Regions from separate parts of the Pseudobacillus badius genome, predicted to be linked through region 2. Evidence: riboswitches for the same ligand, from Rfam matches in the RefSeq annotation. Region 2 holds a riboswitch; the other holds the start of a gene.
What was found. A riboswitch is a leader RNA that binds a small molecule or an ion and turns the genes downstream of it on or off. The one in region 2 is predicted to bind cyclic di-GMP.

Region 1: linked by a shared signal. The riboswitch ahead of B1A98_RS03525 (hypothetical protein) and the one ahead of B1A98_RS20260 (hypothetical protein) in region 2 are both predicted to bind cyclic di-GMP.

The regions. Positions count from the first base shown of each region.
Region 1 covers NZ_MWMM01000002.1:100,104-108,835, forward strand. Annotated here, with positions in the region: gene mscL (large conductance mechanosensitive channel protein MscL) at 1-316, opposite strand, end outside; gene B1A98_RS03490 (MOSC domain-containing protein) at 628-1,239, shown strand; gene B1A98_RS03495 (DUF2500 domain-containing protein) at 1,322-1,714, opposite strand; gene B1A98_RS03500 (hypothetical protein) at 1,861-2,052, shown strand; gene B1A98_RS03505 (DUF1292 domain-containing protein) at 2,204-2,491, opposite strand; gene B1A98_RS03510 (Vga family ABC-F type ribosomal protection protein) at 2,884-4,464, shown strand; gene B1A98_RS03515 (hypothetical protein) at 4,572-4,961, opposite strand; partial or broken gene B1A98_RS20955 (excalibur calcium-binding domain-containing protein) at 5,532-5,582, shown strand; gene B1A98_RS03525 (hypothetical protein) at 5,969-6,274, opposite strand; cyclic di-GMP riboswitch class I at 6,330-6,421, opposite strand; gene B1A98_RS03530 (ABC transporter permease) at 6,851-7,885, shown strand; gene B1A98_RS03535 (ABC transporter ATP-binding protein) at 7,887-8,561, shown strand; gene B1A98_RS03540 (response regulator transcription factor) at 8,657-8,732, shown strand, end outside.
Region 2 covers NZ_MWMM01000031.1:589-6,532, forward strand. Annotated here, with positions in the region: gene B1A98_RS19505 (HAMP domain-containing sensor histidine kinase) at 1-465, shown strand, start outside; gene B1A98_RS19510 (hypothetical protein) at 577-1,194, shown strand; gene B1A98_RS19515 (hypothetical protein) at 1,792-2,781, opposite strand; gene B1A98_RS19520 (glycosyltransferase family 2 protein) at 2,778-4,010, opposite strand; gene B1A98_RS20260 (hypothetical protein) at 4,003-4,770, opposite strand; cyclic di-GMP riboswitch class II at 4,819-4,902, opposite strand; gene B1A98_RS19525 (hypothetical protein) at 5,758-5,944, shown strand, end outside.

The DNA.
Region 1 (8,732 bases), on a different contig from region 2:
CCACTTCTTCCTCTTTCGCCAGTTCTTCTTTACGCTTAAATTTCGCGAAAAAGCGAATCACCATAAAGATAGAGAACGAGATAATGAGAAAATCCAATACCGTTTGCAAAAAAGCCCCATAAGCCAAAGTTGCATTGCCAATTTTAATCGATAATTTGGATAAGTCCACTCCGCCTACTAAAATCCCCACAAGCGGCATAATAATATCATCCACAAGAGAAGATACGATTTTGCCGAAAGCAGCACCAATGATTACCCCAATAGCAAGATCAAATATATTCCCTTTTAAAGCAAATTCTTTGAATTCCTTTAACACCAAACGTCACCTCCCTTTTCTGTCTCTTACTTGAATAAGCTTACTATACTACGCTCACTCATTCAGCAAAACAAAAGATTTCCTTTTGTGCACAATAAAGTAAAAAAGAACTACAAAAACAGGCATGTACATACTATACCTTTGCCTCAGCACGAAACGCAAATCATGTATGATGAACGACTAGCCTATCTTACTATTCGCACAAATGATAAAATAAAAGGATCAATAATCAAAGAAAGCAGGTATAGATAAAAGTGAGAAGCAATAAAGCGATTGAACTAAAAAACTTTTCGATTGGCTTGCCTCAAAAAATGACATATGGAGATGGCCAGGAAATGGAAACAGGAATTTGTAAACAGCCGGTCGCAGAAGCTTTCTTAACAAAAGAAGGATTTAAAGGCGATGGCGTGGCTGACTTGCGCTATCATGGGGGACCAGACCGCGCTGTATGTGTATATCCGCATGAGCATTACTTATTTTGGGAAGAGGAATTTTCCCGCCCTTTGCCAGCCTCGGCTTTCGGAGAAAATCTAACGGTGACGAATATGCTGGAAAAGGACGTGTGTATCGGTGATATTTTCCAGCTAGGGGAGGCAATTATACAAGTCACACAAGGAAGAATCCCCTGCAGCACAATTAACAAGCGGACGAATAACCCGGTGCTTCTCAAAAGAATCGTGCAAACAGGATTTACCGGTTATTTATGCCGGGTATTGGAAGAAGGCACAGTCCGCAGCGATTCCCATATTAGGCTATTGGAATCCCATCCCAAGCAAGTATCTATTCTCGAAGGAAACGACCTTTACTTTCACAGACCAAAAGAAATTGAAGGGATCCAGAGATTATTAGCTGTTGAGGAATTAGCTGATGAATGGAAAAAACTCATGAAGGAACGGTTACAAAAGTTAACTTCTCTTCATTAGGCTCTTTTAAGCAGGAGATGCCTGAAAGAAAAGTAAGGGTTGCTTTTCTTTCAGGCACTTTGCTGGTGATTCAGCAAGCTAATTACGGCAGCACTCGCTTTCTGACAAAATCAATATATCTTGTACCTTGAAAGGTCAATATACCGGTATCTCCCTCTGCCAAAACTCCATATTCTTTGCCGGAGATCCGAAATTCTGACCTATCCCCGCTTTCAAATTCAAATGTAACAAAATAAGTGGTCGTTGAACTAGCCGTGTGGTCGTCATGCGAATGACTATGCCTTGTTACGTGTACCCGCTTTGTTTTCACCATGGCCGGCACAGACAAGCGCGGCGATTCTTCGTTCTTTTTCCATTCGCTCAGTCCGTTGAACATCCTTCCGATGATCCCTAAAAAAACAATTACAAAACCAACGATGACCAGCACCGGCACAGCAGTGAATAACCATCCTCCGCCCTCGCTCACCTCATACATTCCCTCCACCTCCTTGCCCTTCACAAGACATACGAACCAAACCATAGAAAGTTTCAAATAATGGAAAATCACCATCTCCTTCCTCTGTCTTTCATTCCATATTATGGTATAATAAACACCAAACAAGGAAAGGAGCGGGCGTACAGATGAACTTTGCTACGTTTATTGCCATTGTGTTAGTCGCCATCATTGTAGACTTTTTTTGGCTTGATATCGAAAACAAACGGTGGAATTGGCTGAAAAACCGTTCAGTATCGCAGCAAGTGTTGTTCTTTGCTTTCTTTCTCGGTGCTTCTATGATTCTTTACTATGTATTCGGATATAAGTTTTTGAACTAATTGCCGTGTGCGGGAGCCTGCTGCACATGACGGGCACGAAAGACAGGCTCCTATTTCAACTTTTCCATTCTATACAATATTCTTCCCAACTAAAAACAGCACACTCTTATGTAAGAGGTGCTGAAACTTGCCTTTATTCGGGTAGAACGGTTCAATCTCTGCTTCTGTCCGCTTCTTCTTCCTGCATGATTTCATCGAAAGCAGAGGAAACTTGATCGAATTCTTCGTCACTTGCAATAGCTGTAAAATCGCCATCCTCATCGACCTTTAAAAAGAAAATGTCAATGTCCTCTTCACTCTCCTCCTGCAGGTCCTCGACAAATCCGACGGCAGCATATACACTTCCCTCCATCTCAATGACTGCAAGCACTTCCACACCTTGCTCTTCATTATTTTCATCACTAATCGTAAAAACTTCACCAACTTTAATGTTTTCCATGTAGTCTTTCTCTCCTTTTTCAACAGGTAGTCTTGCCCATGCAGTGCCCTTAGTCATCTATTTCCAAATAGATTCCGGTTCATGCAGGGATTTTGACAACTCTAAGCATATCATTTAAAGTAGTATGAATAAAAGAACGGAAGGGTGAACCAATTACATGAAGTACTAATCCTATTTATGAAAACAAGCAATGGAAGGCACTTTTTACAGAACAATGCTTCTGTCTTCTTTAAGATGCCTTCAAGCGGAGTTTTCAGAATAGGAGAGGTCCTTCTGTAGTTGAGCCTAAAAGGAGCTGCCTCTTTTTAGCGTCCATCTATATTTGTGCCCCCTATTCTGACTCCAGATAGGGGGCTTTTTGTCCCTGAATAACAAAAATAGGGGATGAGTATATGTTATTATTGGAAGCTCTGCAAATTAAGCATTATGTAAAAGACCGCTTATTATTAGACATCGATCAACTGTATATCCATAAAAATGACCGGATTGGATTGGTAGGCCGCAACGGAAGCGGAAAAACTACTTTGTTGAGCATATTAGCTGGAGGCTTACCTCGAGAAAGCGGAACGATTATTCATCATGCTCAATGTGAGCTTTTGCCCCAGTTAAAAACAACGGATGCTGCTAGAAGCGGCGGAGAAATAACCCAGGCATATATCCAGCAGGCTTTAATGAAAGCGCCGGACATTTTGTTAGCGGACGAACCAACAACTCATCTTGACACAGAACATATCGAATGGCTGGAGAAAAAACTGCTTCAATGGAAGGGCTCCTTCGTCATCATTTCTCATGACCGGACATTTTTGAACACGGTTTGTACAAAGATTTGGGAAATAAATGACGGCGAGATCAAGGAATACAAAGGAAGCTACAGAGATTATGAAGTACAAAAAGAGACGGAGCTCCGGCAGAAGAAGCTAGCTTATGAGAAATATGAATGCAAGAAAAAACAACTTGAAGAAGCTTTACGATTAAAAGAGAAAAAAGCGGAGAAGGCCACCAAAGCTCCTAAAGGATTAAGTTCTTCTGAAGCAAATATTACCGGAGCACGTCCCTACTTTGCAAAAAAGCAAAAAAAGCTGCAAAAAACAGCGAAAGCAATTGAAAAGAGAATAGACCACCTGGAAAAACCAGAAAAGGTGAAGGAACACCCCGCGCTTAAAATGATCTTGCCGAATGAAGAGGTTTTGCAAGATCGAATCATTCTCCGGCTGCAGCAGGTTTCCGGCACAATTGGCCAGCGTCTGCTTTGGGATAGCCCTGATTTTCATATCCGCGCTGGTGACAAGCTGGCAGTAATCGGGCCAAACGGCAGCGGGAAAACGTCTTTGTTAAAGAAAATAGTCCATCAAGACAGCGGAGTGACAATTTCTCCCGCTGTGAAAATTGGTTACTTTAGCCAGCATTTAACGATTTTGGATGTTAAGAAATCCATTTTGGAAAATGTCCGCTCCACCTCCAAACAAGAGGAAGCACTCATTCGGACAGTACTTGCCAGACTTCACTTTTACCAAGACGACGTTTACAAACCAGCGGGCGTCTTGAGTGGAGGAGAGCGCGTAAAAGCTGCACTGGCTAAATTATTTTTAAGTGATATTAATACGTTCATTTTAGATGAACCGACAAGCTTTCTTGATATCGACGCGACCTATGCCTTAGAAGCTCTCTTAAAAGAATATTCGGGCACGGTCATCTTTGCTTCTCATGACCGCCGCTTGATTGATAATGTTGCTACAAAAATGGCTGTCATCCGCAATCAGAAAATTGAGCTATTTGAAGGAACCTATGAACAGTACAAACAGCGCAAACAGCTAAAGAAGAATCCCGATAAGAATGCAGATAAGCTGCTTGTGCTGGATATGAAGATATCAGAAGTGCTTAGCCGGCTGAGCATTGAACCTTCCGAACAATTAGAAAAAGAATTCCAGCTGCTTTTGCAAGAAAAACAGGCCTTGAACCGGTTCGATCATTAAACATAAGGCTTACCAGACCATTTTACTTTATCATCCGGAAAGCTGCCTATTCAGCAACAGCCCCTGCTAAAAGCAGGGGCTGTCATATAAAAGCCGTTCCTTGTCTCTTACGGAATAATGCGGCTCCGGGCGGTTACTGCCTCTTCCTCAAGCACGCGCACTCCGCCAGCCACTTCGTAGGCTGCTCCAATGGCTGTAAGCAAATCTCCTGTAATAGCCAGCTTTTGCTCCTGCTGCAGTCTGTTCACATCTGTCTCGTTAATTTGACTCGACACGGAAACCGCTTCTAGAATTTGACCAATTGTCCTGATCCAAACAGCTGCCAACACTTGCTGCTCTCCGATTGAATCTGTTTGATCCTCAGCATATAACAGCCCTGACAAACCTTTAATTTCGATCAGCTGCCCTATCACCTGAACCCACAGACCTAATGCCACCTCTTTCTCCAATGCCAAAATCTTTTCGCTTTTTTGCTTCTCAGTTGTTTTATTCTTCATTGCTGCCCTCCGAATTTTGCCCTTCTCTATTTTATGAGCAACAAATAGGATGGTGCCGTTCTTCTGCAGACAACCCCCCGCATTTTATTTTCACAGTTGTCAACCTTCTTACTCATTATAAATACATAATGATTATTTCTTCCGTTGGTACTTTATTTCTATTTTCAATAGAATCATACTTCCCTTTATGCCCCTATTGCATGAACAGCTGAAACATCCGCATAAAACAATAACAGAGCTTTTCCTACGCTAGGATTCGTTTCTTGTATAGAAATATCGAGAACATATTCCTTTATTTTCAAAAAAAATACTTTTTATTTTAAAATAAAGATGGTACTATTTGATTGCTAAGTAAATCTCTTACAGTACTTTATGAATATACCAACTTAGGGAGAATAGATCCTTATGTTTACAAAGAAATCCGCATGGTTCAAGCCTGTTGCTGCAGCTGTTCTATCATTATCTTTGGTCAGCAGTTCCTGTAAAGCCAGCTCCGAAGAAGGAATCCTTTAAAAATTGTACAGAGCTTAGAAAAAATATCCAAAGGGTGCAGCAAAAGGACACCCAGCCTATGATCCAAAGCACGATCGTGATAAAGACGGCTGGGCTTGTGAGCGATAACACATCACACAGCAAAAAAAATTAAAAAGCCCCGCTCGCAAAGGCAGGACTTTTTAATTTCAGTGTTAGATAAATAGATTGATTAATAAAGCTGCTTACATGGCTGTTTCATCTGTTAGTCACACTAATTTATGTAAACGTCGCTTGCTTTATTATTTCCATAACAACGAACAGTCCCTCGACTACCACATTAAAATCGAGACTCCTTATTCGCAGGATCTTCGTTAACACTATTTTGACTGACTTATTCTTGCATCATCATTTTCTTTTTGCAGCATTTTAGTTTATACTTTTTGCTCTCTCTTTTTATAACACTTGCCACCGTTCCATCGCTTTCCTTACTCTGCTCTCGCCTGCAACAAGTCACTTTACCAGCCTGACTGCTATCAGATATTCAGTAATTCCTCTAACCTTTCTTCCGGTGTTTCAATGTCCTCCGGCAAATCAGTTAAAATTCCTAGCATCAAGTTTTTTTCGGCCATGTCCTGTAACGTGTAGAATACGTTCGGTTTATGCTTTTTCAAAAGAGCCATGACCTCCTGCGCTGGCAAAGGTGTTCTAGATTGAATTTTTAAAAGAGATCGTAAATAAACCAGGAAATCATGAGCAGCATCTCTGTTGTCTGGACATTTCTTTAATAAATCATAAAATCGGCGAATGCTTCTTCTTAATTCTTTATTTCCTTCCATCAATTTTGGTCCCTGCCTCCAATTAATATAGTTGTCCAAATGAGGAAGTAGATTCCTATTTGGCAGCCCGGCTATCATTGTTCACTGACCGTAAACTTTAGACCCGCAGCTTTGCGCCCTTATCTTTCAATAAGTTTGCCTTTTTCAAGTAGAAACAATTTAATCATACAACAAATAAGATGATCATAACACAATGAAAAATTATATTAAAAAAATATTACTTATCATTGTTAAAAAACATGTCGGCGATTTTTTATGCTTGTGCAGAAACAGCAGTTTATAAGATGACGAGGTTGAGGTTGGCTTAAATAAGAGTGCCGCCTGTTTAGAATATCATTTTTTGTCGCTTAATCACATCCTTGTTTTTTACAATTTCTTCATTTATTTATTTTTTCATGAAAAGCGCATTCGTCTGCCCTTCTCAATAAGCGCCCAAAAGATCCCTTCACAGCATATTCCATGTATGCTGATATTTGCCATCCCACTCTCGATAAATGTAATTTTCCGTTCATCTTTCGTTCATATAATGCGGGTACACTTACTATATCGCGTCAGAACGAACAGATAGGAGGAATAACAATGAACATGGCCTGGAAAGAAATTAAAAAGAATAAAGGTCGGTTTATGATTTTAGGATCGATTGTTTTTTTAGTTAGTTTTCTGACTTTCATTATTTCTGGATTGGCAAACGGCTTATCTCAGGACAACGCTGCCTTAATTAAGGACTTGCCGGACGGCTCCTTTTATATGGATGCTAATGCGGATGAAACATATAATCTATCGAAAATAGACCCTGACACTCAAAGCAACCTGTTAAATAAAAAAGCGGAAGCCGCAGCGCTATCCATTCAAATGGGCTTTCTGAATGACAAAAACGACAAGCAGCAAAGCGTCGCCTTTGTCACTTCAACGGATTCGCCGCTTTTTCCAAAAGTCAAAGAAGGCGAAGTTGTGCTTGATGCTTCCATGAAGGATACCGGCATAAAAGTCGGGGATGTTCTAACCAATAATCAATTTAGCGGCAAGTTTACCGTAAAAGGGTTTGTTGATGGCAAGAAATACAGCCACGCGCCAGTTGCTTTTATTAATAGTGAAAACTATAAGGAAATGTACCGGACAGAGGAAATGCAATTAGTTTTTGTTCCTGGAGAAGATAAGGCGCAGTCCGTAGCCGGACTGCAAGCCTATTCAAAAAAACAGTTCCTGCATACTATTCCAAGCTATAACGCGGAACAAATGTCTTTGAATATGATTGTTTGGTTCCTGGTTGTCATCAGCGGCATGCTGTTCGCCATTTTCTTCTATATGATGAACGTTCAAAAAATTGGGCTGTATGGCATTTTAAAAGCCATCGGTGTAAAAACCGGAACGCTGTTCAAAATGATGTGGACCCAAATGCTTCTTATTACAGCAGGTGCCCTCAGCTTGTCTGTGGCCCTGAGCCAAGGCTTTAAACTGCTGTCACCTGATGGCATGCCATTCAGCTTGACGCTTGATACAACGATCCAATTATCAATCGTCTTTCTCGTTATCGGATTTATCGGTGCTACACTTTCAGGAATTCAAATCAAAAAAGTGCAGCCGCTGCAGGCCATTCAACAAGGAGAGGTGTAATATGGCTATTTTCACCATTGATGAAGTAAAAAAAACATTTTCAAACGGCGAAATAGAAGAAGAAGTATTGAAAGGCATTAACCTGTCTTTAAAAGAAGGCGAAATCACCGCTCTAGTCGGGGCTTCCGGCTCTGGAAAGAGCACTTTTCTCACCATTGCAGCGGGACTTCAGCCTGCTTCAGACGGACAGGTCGTGTTCGAAGGGAAAAATATTAGCGCAATGACTCAAGAACAGATTCGGAAAATACGCGCCAGCAAATTTGGGTTTATCTTTCAATTTGCCCACTTGGTTCCTTTCCTTACCGTTGAAGAACAGCTGGAGCTGATGCTTGATGTTTCAGAATCAACGTTAAAAAAGGACGAGAGAAAAAAAGAAATTGATCGTGTTTTAAAGCTAGTGGAGATGGAGCACCGGAGACACGCTTATCCGGCTTCTCTATCCGGCGGAGAGAAGCAGCGGGTGGCTATCGCCCGAGCGATCATTCACAAACCAAAAGTTCTGTTTGCAGATGAACCAACGGCCAGTTTGGATTCAAAAAGATCGAAGGATGTAATGGCACTCATTCAGCGTTTGACCCAAACGCTGAACATTACCACTTTAATGGTGACCCACGACGAAGACATGCTTTCCTACGCCGACCGCATTATTAAAATGAGTGATGGAATGGTTTCTTAAAGCCGTTTCTTTTGAGCAAATAATCTATTGATAGCCCTCGCCTCATGTGCGGGCTATTTTTCATCTTTTACCGCTCATATGGAGGAGAAAATATAATGACAACTATTCTGATTGTTGATGATGATGTTCATGTATTAAAATTGATCGACATTCACTTGCGCAAAGAAGGAT
Region 2 (5,944 bases):
AATAAACAACCGTTTGAGATAGAGGTTATTAACATTACAGAGCTATGTAAACAAACAGCCAAGCGTCTTGAAGTTGCAACTAACCGGTCTATTCGAGTTATCAATGATTCTAAATCCATCTTGGGTCTTTCGAATAAGGAAAAATTTGTACAGATTTTATTTATTTTATTAGATAATGCTTTGAAATATAGCCAGAAAGAAGTTACAGTGAAAGTTTCTCAAAATGAAGATAGGGCTGTGATACAAATTATGGATCAAGGAATTGGTATTCCTGAAAATGATATCCCTAGATTATTTGAGCGCTTTTACAGAGTAGATAAATCTAGAACACGAGCCACTGGAGGCAGGGGCTTAGGTCTTGCAATTGCGTACTCACTCATAAAACAAAGTGATGGTTTTATTTCTATTGAAAGTGAACTAAACAAAGGAACAATAGTAACCGTTACACTGAAGGCTAGTATGTAACTATTTAAGAAAAAACCTAGTATTTTCTAATGAAATTCTTACCATTATCCAATAGTCATCTTAAATTCCCTTGCTACACTATCCATATAGAATATTTGTGGAGGGATATAGATGAAATCTGGGAAGAAAATAACTATACTTGTTGGATTAACACTATTGATTGGAATCGGGGCTGTAGTGCTGTTTTATAACTTTAAGGATGACACAAGAGGGTATCAAAATTACCAAACAGAAGCGGACCTTAAAACGACTACTTCTAATAGTACGACTTTAAATCAGAATTCGACAACTCCTAGTAGTTCAAACTCACCGTTTATTGGAGTTGAGGGAAAAGTCATGGAATTAACAGAAGACAATATCACTATTGGTGTGCCCCTTCAAGGAACAAAAACCTTTACCATCAATAAAAGTACAAAAGTCGAGGATTTATTTTCACCTCTAAAAAAAGGTGTGCTAGCAGATATCAATGCAAATGGTGAGTTAGCCTACCATATTGAAACAGAGAATACTGTGGATGCTTATGGAATGATTGTTAAGATTACAGATAAAGATGTAACGATTGATTATAATGGCAATCAAGAAACCTTTGTAAAAGCTTCCAATTTTCGAATGGATACAGAGGGATATAGAGGTACATTAGAAGGCCTCACGGCTGAAATTACTCTTAATAGTCAATTTCAAATAATAGATCTTGAGACAGATTTAGACTATGAGGACGATGATGATTAATTATCAAAATTATGTCTTAAACTATCTTTACCCCGAATCGGCTTTGTTAGTGATTGGACCGTGTATTTTTTATTGATACACATTTATCTGCTAATCAGAAAAGATATCTTAGGTTATACTTGATCACTACATTATTTCACTTATCCAATCGTATATTACATCGACCAAAAAGTCTGATTTGCTTTTAAAAGAAAGTAAAAAACTGCTTCTATACAAATCGTGACAAGGAGTGGTTCAAGCGAATATGCCGAATGGATTCTAAACCGCTCTCTTCCAGTTGGTCAGATTAGCGACCGGTGGTATTTGTTTCATAGCCTAATAAAAAGAGTGATTTTTTATTTTTATAAAAAGAATGGCTGTAACCCTTTAATTTTAAACAACTTTAATAGCCTTCCATCAGTTGAATGATGGAAGGCTATTAAAGTTAATAAGGTAACATTAGATGATTTTATTCTTTAGTGATAGCCCCTATTCATGGGTGTAGACTTCCCTGTCGTTACAGCGACAGAGGTTAGTAATGTGCGTTTCTCACGAGGGTTCTCTTTTTTCTCATCAGAAGCTTTTCTGCTGATTCGTTACTCTATCTTAGACTGTTTTTTATTGCGTTTTTTTAGTTTCGTAAAGGATATAATCGAAAAAGTGCGCTTCTTTTAAAATACCGTTCTTAACCAGCTGGGTGGATCGCTCGTGAACTTCTTCAGCAAGCTGTCCATCACCTGTTGTGCGAAAATATTCTTCTAAGTAAGCGTAGACAGCAAGGGATTCATATTCCACTGCAGGTTCAGCTGTCTTTCTGAAATACTGCCCCGCAATACGACCTTCTGCTTTCCACTCTTCTATAATCCATTTATGAAAAGCCCGGGACGGTTCATGCACGTTTTCCCGATTGATTGCTATAAGCAGTTGGTCAATCATATGGATTTTCGCCCCATAACTGTACGTTCTTTTGGTCAGATCATAATACTCTGGAAAGAACACCTTCTTTTCATCAAGAGAAGTTAAAATTTCCTTGGATGGAACGGTTTTTTTTAATACATAAAAAAAGTCAGGCGTTAAATAGCTTAGAGTCACCCGTCGTGCTGACTCATTATATGCCCAATCTACATAATCAACATAAATTCCATCTGCAGTTTGTTGTCGCTCAATTGTTCGGGCCAGCTTATTCGCCAGCTCAGCATATTCATTCTCTCCAAACTGGGAGGCCCCTTTTCGAAGTGCTGCAATAATACGTACATCATCAATAAGTGCATTGGTATTTGCATTTTCCTTTAACACCCAGCTAATATACAAAGCGTTTTCTTTTTTTACAAAGAAATGATTTTTCAGCTGTTGCACCAGTACATTAAATGTCTTTTGATCATCGATAAGCAGCAAATAATTCATATACAAACCTATACTTTCCGATAAATATTGCGAATGAGGATTATTGGGATAAGCATAAATAAGATGATCGTCGTCTGTATATGTTTTCTTTATATATTTTTGCACGTCATTGTCCTCTGCACTCTGCCATACTACTGCAGCTGCCAAACCAATCAGGCACAACGAAACAGCGAGAACAACTGTTATGACAGCCTTTTTCATCATCTGCCGCCTTTCTGTTTAAATCGAGTTGTTTTGTCCCAAGCAATTGTCGTGCCGCGCAGCCGGTTAACGGTATACGAGAAGGCACTCCGAATGAGTAGGACCAAAAACAGCTGTGCGTACGTAAAATACATAATTAAAATAAATATAACATTGATAAATGATACATTACGGTCAATAACAATAGCGCTCAGCAATTGTGCTGTGTAAATGATATAACTCATAAACCAAAGCATTAAAAGTGGTGCTGCAATATGCGGCAGTTCCATTCCGAGCAGGCTCATAACAAAGAAAGTATCTGAAAAAGCCAGCAATACGACAAAGATAAGGTACGTCAGCAAATGCTGAATCGTTAAAATAAATGTTTTGCCTTTCCAATGAATAAGTTCACGGAAAGACTTTTCAAGCAAATATAAGTTTCCTGTCAGCCAGCGAGTCCGCTGTCTGATAAAAACAGAAATTTTTTCAGGTTCCTGTTCCCATGTTCGTGATTCAGGTACTACAGGAAGCACCCAGCCTGCTGCCGTTATCCGGATCGTCAACTCCGCATCTTCTGCCAGTGCATATGAATCGTAATAACCAAGCTCCTCCAGTACTGAACGACGAAGCAGCATGTTGGTGCCAGCCAAAGAACCTAGTTTAAAAAGAGCCCATCGGCCGCATTGCATAAGAAGCTGGAATACTTGAAACTCCAAGCTGATCATTCGTGTTAAATAGTTTTTCTCTGAATTTATGGTTTTTACATAGCCAACCGCACCCGCTGCGTTTTTGGTTGTTTCTGCTACTTCCATTAGTTTTTGAAGTGCATCCGGTTCTGGCTGATTATCAGCATCATAAACAATAAAGTATTCCGACTCAGAAATGCTTAATCCATAATTCAATACACGTGACTTTCCCTTTGGTTCCCCTTCCGGCACAGTGATGTAATGAATATGTGAAAAGAGATCAGAAAAGCTTTTGGCTATCTCTGCTGTTTCATCACGGGACTGATCATCCAGTAAGTAAATGTCAAGCTTACCTGGATAATGAAGCCGGGCCATAGCACTCATTGTCTGTGCTAGTACAACCCCTTCGTTATGAGCCGGAATCAATACAGCTGTACTCGGATAATACTCCAGCCGGCCAGGCAGTTGATGACGAATACGATACCACAATCCCCCGATCGTAGTTAGTGAATAATACATGAGCAACAGCCAGAAAAAAAGCATGATCACCATTAAAATACTACTCATCTGTTTTCTCCTCAAGAGACTCAGCTGCCTGCTGTACGTTATCAATCAGTTGTTCTTTAAAAAGAAAGGGCTGCTTCGTTTTATTAAAAATAGTATTTGCTCGTTCAATCATCCGCTTTTTTACAATCTCTACACCTTGTCTATTTGTATTTTGAAGTAGAACCATTACTGAAGAGGGAGAGGATGTGACGATATCATATTCCACTCTAATTGAATGAAGTGCGAGTTTCTCCAATGTTTCGCGAACACTCTGTTTTGTGTAGTCGCTTATGGGTAAAAAACAAAGCTGCAACAGCCACGCCTGTTCGTTGCGGCGTTCTGTCCCTTTAAGAATTATTTTCGCCTGATCTAAAAATTCATGGTTCGTTAAAATGTTAGAATGAGGCATATACTTCTCAAGAGCTTTGACCTTTGCGATTAAATCGCGATTTTTAGTCCCAATTGATTTAATATAATACAAGAGAATCCAATATAAGAGTAAGAAGGTTGTTACAAGCAAGTGAAGAAACATAAAAGAAATCTGCTGATCTTCTGAATTATGTCTCCAAAAAGCAATGCCAGTCAAAAAAGCGCCAAACCCGATTGTTACAGTAATTGCATATAAAAAAAGAAATTTTTCATGCAAAAGAGCCATCACAACAAGAGAAATAGCAATCAAACCTAAAGCTTCCGTGTAAAACGGAAAAGAGTTGGATAAGATAGCAACAAGACATGCCATCATACCAACCATCATAATAGAAACTGTGGAAGAATTGATCATATTTGTAACCTTCTCCTTTTGTAAAATGGACACAAAAAAACCGTCCACAAAAATTAAGGACGGTTGCGCCACTCGCTCCCAATCTACCAGGCGCCCAAATAAGGTAAATTGTTCCTAGCATCCACTTTTTATATTAAAAAATAAAGGTTATGTGGTCAACATTAATTGTCAATAAATTGATCATATTTTTTTATGATATATCTTGAGACGTTATACCTTCTTAAGAGCTGTCTATCTTTCTTACAAGGAGATTATGGAAGTATCAAATAAATTAGCACTATAAAAACTGTAGATCCTTAACTTATTTTAAGAGTATCACTAGAAAATAGAGGAAGGATTTTCCCTAATGTTCAAGAATTTACAAGTATGAAAAACAGTCTGGAATCCTGTAGTGTATGCTGACCCTAATGGTAAAGCGGCTGCAGCAGTAGTAATTTATTTTATACCCGGAATAGGAGAAATGGCATTACTGGCAACTTGAGCTGTTGTATTAGATGGAGTAATATACACAGCAGACTCATGGCTTTCTAAAAAAGTTGCGGAAAAAGCTGCTAAAATAATCCTGAAAAATTGAAAGAAGAATTAGGTACAGGATTTGCTCTGGAAAAAATGTTTTGGTCTTGTGGATATCATATTTTATTAGATGAAAAGAAAATAATCGTGGTAGATCCAGGAAATTCAGAAGAATAATTATTGCTGTATTAGTTCAAGATCAACACATAAAGTGTCATGTTGCTTGGATTGACTTTGTTTTTATATGCTTTAATATATGGAGGGTTATTAGCCTGATTGGAATTTAATATGTAGACAAGGGTCGCCTTAAGGCGGTTCTTTTTCTTAAGGAAATGTTTATTTTTAGTATACCCTAGAGAAACATCCGGAAATGTAGTAATATCAAGGAGTTGGAGTGTTTCCTATGGGTTGTTTCCTAACTATTTTAAAAAAAGAGCATGAAAATAACCAATGTGTAAACATGGAGGGTAACGTATGAGATTTATCGTAAAAGCCTTTGATAGTGAAGGCTCGGAAATGGAATTTGAAAACACAGCTATTGGAGAAGAAAAAGAAGTGAGCTTTGAGAATGAAGAAGCAGCTAAAGCCTTCATTGAGGGAATCAAAATTAGTTTGCCCAATACCTGGCAATATCGAATTATTCCAAAAGAAGATGAAAAGA